3 regions of the Hymenobacter humi genome follow, and region 1 is predicted to be linked to each of the others. Evidence: riboswitches for the same ligand, from Rfam matches in the RefSeq annotation. Region 1 holds a riboswitch; each other region holds the start of a gene.

Region 1 (5,071 bases):
CGAAGGGGCCTTTCCCACTTTTTTCGGCAAGTTCATCGGCACCGCCACCATGACCAGCTTCATGGTGCTGCTCTACCGGGTCGTGACGTATTACCTGTACCTGGCGCTCGGCATGGTGTTTTTGCCGCGATGGGTAGCGCGGGTGTTTATCAAGCGGCCCTCGGTGCACACCAAAGTTTCCTGATGGCGCCTACCAACAAAAAAGGCCCCGAACCACTGCGGTTCGGGGCCTTTTTTGGCATTGAAAAATGTTACTATTCAGACTCCAGCATCAGCGCGGCACCGTCGGCCGACTTCAGCGTGAGTTTGTCGTCGGTGAGGGTTTCCACGGTGAACGTGTTGCTGGCGGTGGCGCCGTCGGGGGTCATGGTGATGGTTTTGCCGGCCTGGTCAAAGGTGTATTTTCCCGAGACTGCACCGTTGGCACCGGTCATGTTGTAGGTGCCGTTGGCAAAAATGCGGAGCTCCTCTTGCTTTTGTGCGTCCGTCTGCTTCACTTTGTCGCCGGTGGAGCTGGTTTCCTTAGCGGTTTTCCATACCTTGCTGTCGGTACCGTACAGCATGTTCACGCCTTCTACCTTTCCTTTGTCGCTGCCGCAAGCAGTAACGAAGAGCGAGAGCAGGAGCAGCAGGCTGGCAAAATAACGAAGCGAGAAAAGCGACTGAGTTTTCATGAGAACGAGTGTGATGGTGAAAGATTAGGGAACAAGCCACGCGGTGGTGGGCTCGTCGGCTTACGGACCACGCGCAAAAGGGTTTAGAACGAAACCCCGCCCCAGCTTGCCCGTATATGTGCCGTGTCAGCGAGCCTTTGGGCAACTGACGCTCTACTATTTTTCATCTAATTGAACTTAATCATGGGACTCTTTGATTTTCTCAGCGACAAAGGCGAGCAAAAGCCCGTAGAGCCCGCCGCCAAGCCGGCTGCTGGTGGCACCGACTTTTTCGGTAACAACACCGCCAACAATCCGGTTGCTACCGGAAACACGTACACCGTAGTGAGCGGAGACTCGCTTTCCAAAATTGCTAAAAACCACTACGGCGACGCCGCTAAGTGGCACCAGATATACGAGGCCAACAAGAGCCTCATCGGCAACAACCCTGACCACATTGAAGTGGGCCAGGTGTTGACCCTACCTAGTCTCTAGGTACTTTTTTGCAGAAAAAGGTGAGAAAAGCCACTCTGTTTCAGGGTGGCTTTTTTGTGTTTACACGGGTTCGGTGTTGAGCTAAAAAGGCCGTCATGGTGAGTGGCACCTCACCCCTGCCGGGCACGGCCCCGGCCCCTCTCCAAAAGACAGGGGGGCCTGACGTTATATATAATCGAATGAAAAGGCCAGGCTCAATTGAGTCGGGCCTTGCTGTTTTAAAATTGAGCCTGGTTCTTCTGCCGTGGCTCCCCTCTCCGCGGGCTTCGCGCATCAAGCGAACCGAGGCCGGGGCCATGCCCGGAAGGGGTGAGGTACCACCGGCTGCGCTTGGCAAGACGTTTCAAACATTTTTGCGCCACTCGCTTGCCCGCAAAAAAATTTCTCCCGTACATTTGCCCTTACCAACTGGGTACTCCCTGCTAACGGCGGGCAGTTTTAAGTTTTATACAGAAGCGGCGAGAGAATAGGCTCCCTGACCCGCTGGCAACCTTCCTTCCTGTGAAAGGTGCCAATTCCTACCCACTGCGGTTTCGGCCACGATGGGGCATATGACTCGAGTGCCATGGAAAACTCTTCTCGTTTCGCTTTTTTAACCCGACTCCTTCGGCTGCTTTGCGCGCCGTGGTTTCGGGCTTTTTCGTTTCGGCCCACAGCCGCCGGGCCTTTGCTCCAAATATGGAGCGAATGCGAATGTGTTGTTGCGGCCCGTGCTGTTGTCGCTAGCCTTCTAACGGCTTAGCTTCTCCTCCCCTCTTAGTGGTTTTTTCGGTGGCCGACGTGCGCGGCCGTGTGTCCGTTTGCGGCGCTCGGCGTGCTTGAGCCACCCCAACAGCACGGGCTTTCCCTGGGGTTTTCGCGGCGCTCTTATTTGCCTTTCCAGGCCTACCAGCGCCCATTTTCTATCGTTTTTACGGGTCCTATATCACTTCAAAATCGCATTATCATGTCTGCTTCTCCCCTGCACTTCGAAACCCTCCAACTCCACGCCGGCCAGCAGCCCGACCCCACCACCGGGGCCCGCGCCGTGCCGCTGTTCCAAACCACGTCCTACGTGTTTAAAAGCGCCGAACACGGCGCCAACCTGTTTGCCCTGAAGGAGTTCGGCAACATCTACACCCGCCTGATGAACCCCACCACCGACGTGTTTGAGCAGCGCGTGGCGGCCCTGGAAGGCGGCGTGGCGGCGCTGGCCACCGGCTCGGGCCAGGCAGCCCAATTCATTGCCCTCAACAACATTCTGCAAGCCGGCGACAACTTCGTGAGCTCGGCTTTCCTGTACGGCGGCACTTACAACCAGTTCAAGGTGGCGTTCAAGCGCCTGGGTATCGAGGTGCGCTTTGCCGACGGCGACAACCCCGCCAGCTTCGAGACCCTGATTGACGACAAGACCAAGGCCATCTACCTGGAAACCATCGGCAACCCCAGCTACAGCATTCCCGATTTCGAGGCCATTGCGGCCATCGCCAACAAGCACGACCTGCCCCTGATTGTGGACAACACCTTTGGGGCGGGCGGCTACCTGTTCCGGCCCCTGGAGCACGGCGCGCACATCGTGGTGGAGTCGGCCACGAAGTGGATTGGCGGCCACGGCACCAGCGTGGGCGGCGTGATTGTGGACGGCGGCACCTACGACTTCGGCAACGGCAAGTTCCCACAGTTTACCGAGCCCAGCGAAGGCTACCACGGTCTGGTATTCAACGACGTATTCGGCAAAGGCGGCCCGTTCGGCAACATCGCCTTCATCATCCGGGCGCGGGTGGAAGGCCTGCGTGACTTTGGCCCGGCCATCAGCCCGTTCAACTCCTGGCAGCTGCTCATTGGCCTCGAAACCCTGAGTTTGCGCGTGGACCGCACCGTGGAAAACGCCCTCAAAATTGCCAACTGGCTGGAGCAACACCCGCAGGTAGAGAGCGTGAACTACCCCGGCCTGGCCAGCAGCCCCTACCACCGCCTGGCCCAGAAGTACCTGAAGCGCGGCTACGGCGGCGTGCTCAGCTTCCGGCTGAAAGGCAGCAAGGAAACGGCCACGCAGTTCATCGACAACCTCAAGCTCATCAGCCACCTGGCCAACGTGGGCGACGCCAAAACGCTCATCATCCAGCCCTCGGCCACCACGCACCAGCAGCTGAGCGACACCGAGCAGCTAGCCGCCGGCGTTACGCCCACTTCGCTGCGCCTCTCGCTGGGCATCGAGCATTTTGAAGACATCAAAGCCGACTTGCAGCAGGCCTTCGACGCTATCGGAAACACGGACGCCCGGCCCACCGAGCAAGTGACAACAGGCGAGCCTGAGCTCGAGCACGCCCAACCCCTGGAGGTATAGTTTTTCTGGTTTCTCGTTGCTGGTTTCTGGTTCCTAGCAATATGCAGGCTGACAACTTGAAACTACTTGAAACTAGAAACCAGCAACGAGAAACCAAAAACCAGCAACAACCCAAGACAATGGACCAGATTTTTCACCTTCCTGACCTTCGCCTCGAAAGCGGGGAAACCTTGGTGGGCGCCCACGTGGCGTACCACACCTGGGGCCACTCAACGCCGACCGCGACAACGTGGTGTGGGTGTGCCACGCCCTCACGGCCAACGCCGACGCGTTGAGCCTGGTGGGCGGGCCTGGTGGGGCCGGGCTGCCACTTCGACCCGGCCGACTGGTTCATAGTGTGCGCCAACGTGCTGGGCTCCTGCTACGGCAGCACCGGCCCGCTCGACGCCGACCCTGCCACGGGCCAGCCGCGCTACCAGCACTTTCCGCTGCTCACCATCCGCGACTTGGTGGCGGCCCACGAGGCCTTGCGCCAGGAGCTGGAACTCGAGGACATTCATACGCTGATTGGCGGCTCGCTCGGGGGCAGCAGGCACTGGAGTGGGCCGTGCAGCGGCCGGATTTGTTCGACCACCTGGTGGTGATTGCCACCAACGCCCGGCACTCGGCCTGGGGCATTGCCTTCAACGAAGCGCAGCGGCTGGCCATTGAGGCCGACCCCACCTATGCCGCCGGCCAGCACGGCGGGGGCGACGACGGCCTGCGTGCGGCCCGGGCCGTGGCCCTGCTCAGCTACCGCAGCTACTCGGCCTACGCCGAAACCCAAACCGACCCCGACGACGACCGACTCAACAGCCACCGGGCCAGCACCTACCAGCGCTACCAGGGCGAGAAGCTGGTGGCCCGCTTCGACGCCTACAGCTACGTGGCCCTGAGCCGCGCCATGGACACCCACCACCTCGGCCGCGGCCGGGGCGGGGTGCCGGCGGCCCTGCGGCGTATCGGGGCCCGCACGCTGGTGCTGGGCATTACCTCCGACGTGCTGTTTCCGCTCAATGAGCAGCGGGAGCTGGCCAACCACATTCCCGGGGCCATGTACGCCGAGCTGGATTCGCGCTACGGGCACGACGGCTTCCTGCTCGAAACGGCGGCCATCACCCACTTTCTGGAACTGTTCTACGCGCCCAGTTTCGCGCATTGAGCCTGGCCGCAGGTCGCGTTCTTTCTCTTTCGCTCTTGCAGCTTAATTCACAGGAGCCACGCTACCTGAACTCGATGCGAAGAGGCACCTGGCCAGCGAACCGCAACCAATAAATCCCGGCGCGGAGGGAGCCCCGGGGCAGCTCCAGGTCGCGCGAGCCGGGGCTTAGGGTACGCACCACGCGGCCGGTGGCATCCAGCAATTCGGCTTCGGTGGTCAGGGGCCAGGCTTCGGACAGTACCACCCGAACGGCCTCATCGGCCGGGATGGGGTAGGCTTGGGGAGCGGAGCCGGTTTTGCCGGCATTTGGTTTCAGGGCCGTGACCACCGTGCCGGGTTGAGCCAGCACGGGCCGCAGGAAATCGCGAATGGTTCGGAAAGTGGTGTCGGCGTAAGCGGCGTTATTTTCGAACGGCACGTGGCCGGCCCCGCGCAAGGGGCGCAGCGTGTTGCGAA
Region 2 (5,071 bases), 350 kb from region 1:
ACCCAGGCCCGGTATTGAGCCGCACTCGAAACGTGACCCGTGCGGACCAGGCTTTCGAAGACTTCCAGGCTGCAACTGGTGTTCATTTCCACGCGTGGCAGCCTTTTCAAGTCGTGGTAGGGAGTGACCTGGCCGCTGTGCACGGAAAATCCCGCCCGGTAATTGGCGTGGTGCAGGGCCTGCAGTGTGTGCCGGTCGTAGCTGCCGTACGGAAAGGCATAGAATGCAACATCGGCGCCCAGATTGCTTTGGATGAGGCGCTTGCTCTCGTCAAGCTCCGTCCGCAGCTGTTGGGCCGGCAGGCCGGCATGGGGTACGTGCGTGCAGCTGTGCGCTTGTATGTTCCAGCCCAAAGCGTGCATTTCCCGAACTTCGGCCCACGTCAGCGGCCGGTCGCCGGGTGGCACCGCGGCGGCGAATGAGGCCGGAAATTCTGGCAACCCGACAAAGCCGGTGGTCAGAAAGAGGGTGGCGGCAAAGCCGTACTTACTTAAGACCGGAGTCGCCTGTGTCAGCAACGACAGGTAGCCATCGTCAAAGGTGATGACCACGGTATTGGGCGTTAACTCACTGTCCGTCAACCGCCGGTGCAGCTCCGCTACGGTTATGGCTTCGTAACGGTGCGCGTGAAGCCACGCCATTTGCTGCTCAAACAGTTGGGCTGCTATATGCACCGCGTGGGGGCTGGGCCCGGGGTGGGCCAGCAGCGCGTGGTACATGAGCACCGTTGTTCCGGAATAGGCCATTATACCTTCTGCTGTTCCTGTCGGGTGGCGCTCCAGTCTTCCACGCCTTGGCCCAATATAATGGCGCCCGCCGACCTGGCCACCGTAGCGATGAGCTTAAAGCTGGAAAACAGCAGCAGATAAGACCGTGGGCGGGCCCCAATCAGCCACAGACCAATGGAGCCGTAGAGGGCGAAAGCTATAATGAATCCCAGCCAGCCCCATCCGTTCACCAGCGCCACTTCTTCGAACGCAAAGCTCAGGCCCCCAACGACCACCGCTGCCAGCAGCAGGATGGACCGGGGCGGCTGCAGCAGGTCGGCGGCGACGTCTAATTGGGACAGGTTGCCATTTTTTATCCCGCGCAGCAGCATGCCCGGGCCGTGCATTTTGAGCGACTGGAAGTAGCCCGAAAGCCACCGTTTGCGCTGCTTATGAAACGCCTTTGCATCGCATACGACCTCGTAGCTCAGGCGAGCCGTGGGGCAGTAGGCCACGTGCATGTTTTTTGGTCAGATGTATTTTCCACTCCTTGTCCTCGGCCAGGGAAGTTACCGGCAGGGCCGCCAACTCGTCAAAAACCGACTGACGCATGGAGCAGCCCAAGCCAAGTAGAAATGCACCCTGGCCCAGCAACTTGCGCGTGCCCAGCAGCACCCACTGCCGCAAGGCCTCGGCGGCGGCGTCGAGGATGGTCACGTCCGACTCGAACGCGTTGCTCACGCTTCGGAACGACTGCACCACCGATGCCGCACCGGGCTGGGAGTACATTTTGTCTAGCTCAAGCAAATAGTCGTCGGCCAGCGCGCAATCTGCGTCGATGATGCAAACCACAGCTTCCGGAGAATCTCCCTGAAACGGGAGCTTGCCGCTGGCGTATTGCAGCGCCTGCGCCTTGTCGGAGCGGTCCGGCGTTGTACGCTCCAGGCAAAGCACTCCCCGGGCCCGCTTGGCGATGGCCGCCGTGTTGTCCGTGCAGTTATCGGCAATTACCACGGTCTTGTATAGCTCTGCCGGATACTTTAGCCGCTGTATGCTGGCCAGTAACCCCGGCAACAGTCGCGCTTCATTATGAGCCGGGATTAGCAGCACAAACCTGGTACTTATCCCGGTAGTACTGGCATCGCTACGCGTAAACAGGCGCTTGATTTTGTTGTAGAACAACAGAAAGATACCAGCCGAAGAAATAGCGTAAAGACAAGACCCCAGAACATAGGCTTGAACAAAATACCAAACAAGCGTCAACGTACTGGTTAGGGCCTGATGCATAATGAATACTTTACAGATTAGTTGAGCTAAAAAGAACTGTCACAAGATTAAACATGACATTATTAAGACATAAATATGCATTTTTAATACGAACAAGCAAAAGCTCATCCTCACTTTCTTCGGTAGCGCCCTCGTTGTCAATAGTAACCGAGACAATGTTTTACCTGAGCTAATTGGTTCTGTTCTATAAGCAACTATTAAATAAATCGGTGCAGGTCAGACCGCTCCCCGTCCTATGGAGGTGCCTTAAAACCAAGAGCGGGGCAACAGCGCGAGCAGCAGCCCTGAAGTGGCAGTTGTCCCATATTTTTTCATTGCGTTGTATCTTCGCCCTACGCTGCTATCCAGAAAGACCGAGGGACCGGGCCCGATGACGTCTTGGCAACCTACCGCGAGTAGGTGCCAACTCCCGTTTCACCGCGTTTTTAGGTGAAAGAAGATGACAGCCGGAACCGTACTCAACTGTACGGGTTTCTTTCTGGATACGCGCTGCTTGCCCGTTACTCAACCCGAAAGAAATGTCCACTGCCACCCTCGCCGCGCCCTCTCCCCTTCCCGAACTGCTCCGCCAGCGCCTGCTGATTCTCGACGGCGCCATGGGCACCATGATTCAGCGCCACCCGCTGACCGAGGAGGACTTTCGCGGCGCCCGCTTTGCCGACCACCCCAAGCCCCTGCGCGGCAACAACGACCTGCTCAGCCTCACCCGGCCGGATATAATCAAGGGCATCCACGCCGAGTACTTCGCCGCGGGGGCCGACATGGTGGAAACCAACACCTTCTCCGGCACCACCATTGCCCAGGCCGACTACGGCCTGGAGCACGTGGTATATGAGCTCAACTACGAGTCGGCCCGCCTGGCCCGCGAAGCCGCCGACGAGTACTCCACGCCCGACAAGCCGCGCTTCGTGGCCGGCGCCGTGGGCCCCACCAACCGCACCGCCTCGCTCTCGCCCGACGTAAACCGCCCCGGCTTCCGCGCCGTAACCTTTGATGAGTTGGCCACCGCCTACCTCGAGCAGGTGCGCGGCCTCGTAGACGGTGGCGTCGACACCCTGCTCATCGAAACCATCTTCGACACACTGAACGCCAAGGCGGCACTCTACGCCGTGCAGAAGTTCTTTGATGAGGGCGGCCGCCAGGTGCCGCTCATGATTTCGGGTACCATCACCGATGCTTCGGGCCGCACGCTCTCGGGGCAGACGGTGGAGGCATTCTGGAACTCCATCAGCCACCTGCCGCTGCTGAGCGTGGGTTTGAACTGCGCCCTCGGCGCGCACCAGGCTCAAGCAGTACGTGGAGGAGTTGAGCCGGATTTCCAACGTGCACATCTCGGCTTACCCGAATGCCGGTTTGCCGAATGCGTTTGGTGGCTACGACGAATCAGCCCAGGAATTCGCGGCGCTGGTTGAAGACTATTTGAAGGACGGCATCGTGACGGTGGTGGGCGGCTGCTGCGGCACCACGCCGCAGCACATTGCCGAGCTAAGCAAGCTGGCCGAGCAATACAAGCCGCGCCCGCTGCCCACCGAAATCCCCCCGCTACCCACCTGAGCGGCCTGGAACCGTTTGCCATCAAGCCCGAAAGCCTGTTTGTTAACGTGGGCGAGCGCTGCAACGTGACCGGCTCGCGCGCTTTTGCCCGCCTCATCCGCACCGGTGCTTATGAAGAAGCCCTGGCCGTGGCTCGGGTACAGGTAGAAGAAGGCGCCCAGGTGCTCGACATCAACATGGACGAGGGCATGCTCGACTCGGAGCAGGCTATGACCACCTTCCTGCACCTGATTGCCTCGGAGCCCGACATTTCGCGGGTGCCGCTGATGATAGACTCCTCGAAATGGAGCGTGCTGGAAGCCGGCCTGAAGTGCGTGCAGGGCAAGAGCATCGTCAACTCGATTTCGCTGAAAGAAGGGCCGGAGGTGTTTTTGCAGCGGGCCCGCACCGTGCGCCAGTACGGCGCGGCTATGGTCGTGATGGCCTTCGATGAGGAAGGCCAGGCCGACACGCTGGAGCGCCGCAAGGAAATCTGCCAGCGCAGCTACGACCTGCTGATGAGCATCGATTTCCCGGCCTCGGACATTATTTTCGACCCCAACATCCTCATCGTCGGCACCGGCATGGAGGAGCACCGCAACTACGCCATCGACTTCATCGAGGCCGTGCGCTGGATAAAGCAGAACCTGCCGGGCGCCCTTACCAGCGGCGGCGTGTCGAACATTTCGTTTTCCTTCCGCGGCAACGAGGTGGTGCGCGAGGCCATGCATGCGGCCTTCCTCTACCACGCCATCCGGGCGGGGCTGGACATGGGCATCGTGAACCCCAACCAGGCTCGCGGTGTACGACGAAGTGCCCAAGGACCTGCTGGAACTGGTGGAAGACGTGCTGCTCAACCGACGCCCCGACGCCACCGAGCGCCTGCTGGAATTTGCCGAAACCGTGAAGCAAAAAGGCAAAGTCGAAGTAGTAGCCGATGCCTGGCGTAGCCTGCCGGTGCAGGAGCGCCTCTCACACGCATTGGTAAAGGGCATCACCGAATTCATTGACGAAGACACCGAAGCCGCCCGCCAGGAGCTGGCCCGCCCGCTCGACGTGATTGAAGGCCCGCTGATGGCCGGCATGAACGTGGTAGGCGACCTGTTTGGGGCTGGCAAAATGTTCCTGCCGCAGGTCGTGAAGTCGGCTCGCGTGATGAAGAAAGCGGTGGCCTACCTCGAACCGTATTTGCTGGCCGACAAGCAAGGCTCGGACCGCCAGACGGCTGGCAAAATTCTGATGGCGACGGTGAAGGGCGACGTGCACGACATCGGCAAGAACATTGTGGGTGTGGTCCTGGCCTGCAACAACTTCGATATCGTGGACCTGGGCGTAATGGTGCCGCTGGAGAAGATTCTCGACGAAGCTCAGGCCCAGAACGTGGACGTGATTGGCCTGTCCGGCCTCATCACGCCTTCGCTTGATGAGATGGTGTACGTGGCCCAGGCCATGCAGAAGCGCGGCATGAAAGTGCCCCTGCTCATTGGTGGCGCTACCACCTCGCGCCTGCACACCGCCGTGAAAATCGCGCCCGCCTACAGTGG
Region 3 (5,071 bases), 1.6 Mb from region 1:
CAATCGAAGCAGCTCCAGTGATTTTTTTAACATGAAATAGTTGAGGCGCGCCGGTGGGCAGGTTGAATTGCCGATAGGCACATGGAAAGTAGGAACGCGCCTTGGCGCGTTCAGCAACAGAACAGTTAGGCGGACGGAAAGCTATTTTTCCGTCCGCACCGTCGTTCCGGGATGGAACGCGCCGAGGCGCGTTCCTCCAGAGTTAGGCTAATACTTGAATGACGGCTTCCGAGAACCGCTCCATTTCCTCTAGCTGCGGGCTGGCCTGCAGCAGAAAGAAGTCCACCCCGACCTGCTCGAACGCGCCGATGCGGTCCTGAATCTGGGCGGGCGTGCCGGTGAGGCCGGTACGCAGGCCGCGGTTCGATACCGAATAGTCGTGCAGCGATACTTGCTGCTCGAGCCTGCGTGCCGGCCAGCCACTGCTGGTAGTTGCCGTAGCCCGCGGCCGACGCCTTCACGTTGGTGATGCGGTCGAGCTCCTTCTTCACGTCCTGGTCGTTGTCGCGGACGATGGTGTAGCCAGCCACGCCAAACTTCATGGGTGGCAAGCCTTTCTGCTCGCGGCGGCGACGCATATCGGCAATGCGGGCACCTATTTGCTCGGGCGAGTCGCCGTGCATCACGTAGCCGTCGCACTGGCTCGAAATCAGGTCCTTGGCCGCTTCCGACTCGCCGCCGGCGTACAGGAAAGGCGTCTTGGCGGGCTTGGGCTGCAGAACGTTATCGGCCACCTGATAGTACTTGCCGTCGTAGCTGAAATGGTCCTGCTTCCACACATTTTTCACCACGTCGAGCCACTCCCGGGTGCGGGCGTACCGGTCGTCGTGCTGCTCGAAGTGCAGGCCGTACTTGGTGGCCTCGTCGCGCCACCAGGCTCGACACCACGTTCAGCGACAGGCGGCCGGGGGCAATCAGGTCAATGTTAGCGGCCTGCTTGGCCAGCTGTGCCGGGTTGTGGAAGGTGGGACGCACCGCCACCATGATTTCCAGCTGCTCGGTCACGGCAGCAAGGGCGGCAGCGGTGCTCCAGGCTTCCATCGAAGGAGCTTCCGTGCCCTTAATGTCGTTTAGGTACAGCTCGGCGATGAGCGTGAGGTCGTAGCCAAGGGCTTCGCTGCGCTGCGCCAGCTTCTTGACGTAGCTCCAGTCGGTGGGCATCTGCTCGTCTTCCACGTTGCGCAGCCAACCTCCAAAAATGGGCATCCAATATCCGAATTTCATGGCTTAGTGTATTGATTCCGTGACGAGTTGTTGAGCTGGTGCGGCCGTGGTTGCGGCAGTAGGTTGGGCTAGGCTGCCGTTGACGGGCAGTTGGGTTTCCAGGTAATCCACGAAGCGGGCGTAGGGGTCGAAGCCCACCACGTTCACTGCATCGGCCACGAAGTTGGAGAGGGCGTTGATGTCGTAGAACAGCACGTCGCCGCTGCGGTCGTCGATGAGGTATTCGATGCCGCCCACGTCGATTTTGGCGGCGGCCACGATGCGTTCCACGGCGGCAATCACGTCGGCCGGCGGGGTAAAGGCTTCCACCTGAATGCCCTTCTTGGGCGCTTCGGTCAGGCAGAACTCGGCCGACTGCTCTTCCGGAATCTGGCAGATTTCGGCCGGGCACAGGTTGAAGCTCTCGCCGGTGGTGTACACCTTCATGGCGTAGAGAAACTTGCCATCGAGAGTCTCTACGCGGTGGATGTTGCCGCCGCGGGGCGTCACGTATTCCTGCACCAAGGCGGTTTGGTCGATGCCCAGGTCAATCTGGTTGTTATCAACCGCCGCTTGCAGGCCCTCCGGTGTGTCGAAGCGGATGATGCCCGCGCCGCTGCCGCCGATGTTCACCTTCACCACGATGGGGAAGCGCAGCTCTTTGGCTGCATCCACCGCCCGCGAGGCGTGGTTTATCACAAACGACTTCGGGTATTTCAGCCCCAGCGACTCAAACAACGAGAGCTGGCGGGCTTTGTTGGTTTCGATGGCCGTGGCCGCCGAACCGTTGATGATGCGCACGCCCAAGCGCTCGAGGTGGGTGGCGTAGCCGGCCGTATGAAAAATGCCCTGCCCGTGCCCACGCAGGTAAGCCGAGGAGCTCATGCGGTTCACTACAAGGCTGTAGCGGCTTTCCTTTTCCGAAGGATTGAAGAGGTGATGAGCGGCATCAATTTTTTCGTAGGGCAGCTCGCGGCGGTCCAGCTCGGCAAACAGCGGCTTAAACCATTCGGGGTGCTCGAAATAGATGCCAATGGGCTTTTGAATCAGCGACATAATCAAAAAATAGAAGTTGAGAAACGAGGTTGAAATTGGATGGGTCAGCTCCAATTTGGGCTGGCACCACCGGGGCAGAAAGCCCAACAATTGAAAGAGCCCTGACTGGTCAGATGGTGGCGGCGCCTCAGCTTCAGGGGGTTCCCACCGCGCCTCGCGTTAGCCCAAGGCTAGGGCGGCAGGGCTTGCTAGGCAGCAATGCGGGGCGGCATGAAGCCAGCCCAGCACGAGCATGCAGGAGCAAGTAGAAACCCAGAAAAGGTGGAAGCGGCGCCGCGGGCGGCCACAAAAATGCAGGCGTGCGCCAGCCCCAAGCTTGCGCAACTGCCTACCTACCCGCGAAAAACCATTCGGGACAGGCTAAGCCAGACAACAGCAACAACAGCCCATGGCTGCCCGACGCATGACAGCGGCGAGGGCAGTTACAGCAGTAATCGGAAGGGGGAGTTTGTTGGCAGCGTCCACGGCAACTTGTTTTTATATGGTCAGGAATTGGCACCTTGCCCACGAATGTGGATGGTTGCCGGCGCGTCTTAGAGCCTGTCTCTCAGCGCCTCTGTATAAAAACAATCCTTTGGGGATAAAGAATTGATACTGCAAATATACAGCGAAGCCCCCGATATGTTCCAAATCGGGGCTTCAAAAGAAAAATGATGTTGAAATGCGCCTCGGCGCGTGCCTACTTCTGCAGGGCCAGGCGCACGCCGCCCATCAGCCAGCGGCTGGGCATTTGGGCTCCCAGCAGGTCAGAGTACTGCTCGTTGAACAGGTTCTGCACCTGGCCGGTGAGCCAGAGTTTCTTAGGCAGCAGCGCCACCTCCAGCCGGGCGTTGAACACCATGTATTCCGGGTCCAGCGTGCGGTTGATGCCGGCTGCGGCGTTGCGGTCGCGCTGTTTCCATAGGCCGCTGAGGCTGCCGTTTACCCGGGTGGTGGAGAGGCTAACCGTACCAGACGCTACCTGGCGGGCAATGTTCGCCAGGTACTGCGAGGCAATGTTTTCGGCGTTGGTGACCCGCACGTAGGTGTAGCCCAGGCTGCCGTCAAGGCGGGTAGTTGAGCTAAGCTGGCGCATGAGGCTCAACTCCGTTTCGACCCCGCTGGTGGTCACGTCGAACAGGTTTTGGGCAAAGCGGTAGGTTCGGGTGGCGTTGAGGTTGGTGAGGCCGGTGGCTTCGATAACCTGGGCGCCCGATACGGGCACGTAGTCTATTTGATTGTTGCCCTTCCGGAGAAAATAAGTCGCCTTGGCGGTGAAGCCAGCGAACGGGCGGTAGTCGGCGCCGGCTTCGTAGTTGAGCGTACGCTCGGCCTGCAGTTGGGGATTGCCCACGTTAAACCCGTTGGGCACGATGCCGGGCCGGCCGTTGGACGTGTAGCGCTCCGTAAAGTCGGGGGCGCGAATGGCCCGGCCGATGGCGCCGCGCACCGTCAGTACCTCCCCTAGCTGCTGGCTCACGTTGAGCTGAGGCACGAGCTCGGTTCCGTAGGCCTGGTCGTGGTCGAGGCGCAGGCCGCCGGTGAGAGCGAGGCCGGGGGCGGGCGTTACGGCCACTACGCCAAAGGCGGCATAGTGCCACTGTGCGTGGTTGCCGCGGTCGTTGCTTTGCACGGCGCGGCGGTCGGCCTGGGTGCCCAGCGTAGCGCGCACCTTGTCCGAAAACTGCTGCTCGTGGCTCAGCAGCACGTTGGTGTAGTGCGTGAGGTGGTCGCTGGCCACGGACGTGGGCGTAAACACATAGTAATCAGTGCTGAGGCTGGTGGACACCTGCGCCTCGGTGCGGGCGCGCTCGTTGTGCTGGTAGCGCACCTGGCCCTGGTACCAGTCGCGGTTGGTGGTTTCGCGGGCCTGGTCGGTGGGGTTGGTGGTGTAGAAATACTGGGCGTTGTAGTCGCGGCGGTCGAGGCTGGCGCGGGCGGCCAGGTTGAGCTTGGGGGCCACTCGTAGGCGGCCGAGAGCGAGTAGGTTTTCAGGTCTACGTCGCTGCGCAGGCTGCTGGGGGCGTTGCGCAGCTGCCCGTCGGTGGTGTTGAGCAGGATGCCGCCGCCCAGGCGCAGGCGGTTTTTGGCCAGGAAGCCGCCGGTGTTGGTGTGCCAGAGGTTCCACTCGCCGCGCATGGTGGTGCTGCTGAGCTCGGCTTCGTCGCGGCGCTCGGTGGCCGCGAAGGTTTTGGTCACGATGTTGATGACCCCGCCCACGGCATCGGGCCCGTAGAGCGCCGCGCCGGCGCCGCGGATGATTTCAATCTGCTCAATTTCGGCCGGGGTGATGGGCATGTACGCACCGAAGTGGCCCGACAGCGGGTCGTTGAGCCGCACGCCGTCGAGCAGGAAAAGCACCTGGTTGAAGGTGCTGCCGCGCAGGCTCACGTCGGCCTGCGCCCCGAAGCTGCCGCGGCTCTGCACCTCCAGGGCCGGCAGGCAGCGCAGCAAATCGTCGAGGGAATTGACCGGGTAGCGGGCCACGCTGGCCCCCGAAATGACGGTAACGGCGTGGCCGGTCTGGTTGAGCGGCTGGCTCAGGCGCGAGGCGTACACCGTGACTTCGCGCAGGCTGCGGCTGCTGTCGGCCGCGGTCTGCGCCAAGGTGTTAAGCGAAAAGAAAAGACCGAATGCGGGGGCCGCGAGGCGTAAAAACTGCATCACATTGAGCTGAATGAGGCCACAAACTTACAGGCCGAAAGCGACCCGGACCGTCGGGCAGGCATCACGGGACTAGCTGAACAGTAGAGAAGCAGTACTTCTCGCTAATAGTCAGGCAGCGGCGGTAGCACGCACACTTTCCCTACTTTCGTAGCCGGATGGGCAACCT

The links. A riboswitch is a leader RNA that binds a small molecule or an ion and turns the genes downstream of it on or off. The one in region 1 is predicted to bind S-adenosylmethionine.
Region 2: it holds a riboswitch for S-adenosylmethionine, as region 1 does, so the genes downstream of both, metH (methionine synthase) here and ACFQT0_RS05170 (O-acetylhomoserine aminocarboxypropyltransferase/cysteine synthase family protein) in region 1, are expected to answer to the same signal.
Region 3: it holds a riboswitch for S-adenosylmethionine, as region 1 does, so the genes downstream of both, ACFQT0_RS14280 (ATP-grasp domain-containing protein) here and ACFQT0_RS05170 (O-acetylhomoserine aminocarboxypropyltransferase/cysteine synthase family protein) in region 1, are expected to answer to the same signal.

What each region holds. Positions count from the first base shown of each region.
Region 1 covers NZ_JBHTEK010000001.1:916,489-921,559, reverse strand. The annotation lists gene ACFQT0_RS05185 (hypothetical protein) at 1-184, shown strand, start outside; gene ACFQT0_RS05180 (hypothetical protein) at 255-674, opposite strand; gene ACFQT0_RS05175 (LysM peptidoglycan-binding domain-containing protein) at 858-1,148, shown strand; SAM riboswitch class I at 1,591-1,706, shown strand; gene ACFQT0_RS05170 (O-acetylhomoserine aminocarboxypropyltransferase/cysteine synthase family protein) at 2,095-3,474, shown strand; gene ACFQT0_RS05165 (hypothetical protein) at 3,768-4,058, shown strand; gene ACFQT0_RS05160 (hypothetical protein) at 4,022-4,615, shown strand; gene ACFQT0_RS05155 (alpha/beta hydrolase fold domain-containing protein) at 4,677-5,071, opposite strand, start outside.
Region 2 covers NZ_JBHTEK010000001.1:1,263,931-1,269,001, reverse strand. The annotation lists gene ACFQT0_RS07205 (polysaccharide deacetylase family protein) at 1-719, opposite strand, end outside; gene ACFQT0_RS07200 (hypothetical protein) at 746-1,114, opposite strand; gene ACFQT0_RS07195 (glycosyltransferase family 2 protein) at 1,158-1,994, opposite strand; SAM riboswitch class I at 2,332-2,440, shown strand; partial or broken gene metH (methionine synthase) at 2,513-5,071, shown strand, end outside.
Region 3 covers NZ_JBHTEK010000001.1:2,541,931-2,547,001, reverse strand. The annotation lists gene ACFQT0_RS14295 (amino acid permease) at 1-33, opposite strand, end outside; gene ACFQT0_RS14290 (LLM class flavin-dependent oxidoreductase) at 126-845, opposite strand; partial or broken gene ACFQT0_RS14285 (LLM class flavin-dependent oxidoreductase) at 937-1,206, opposite strand; gene ACFQT0_RS14280 (ATP-grasp domain-containing protein) at 1,228-2,259, opposite strand; SAM riboswitch class I at 2,734-2,826, opposite strand; gene ACFQT0_RS14275 (TonB-dependent receptor plug domain-containing protein) at 2,939-4,201, opposite strand; partial or broken gene ACFQT0_RS14270 (TonB-dependent receptor) at 4,459-4,902, opposite strand.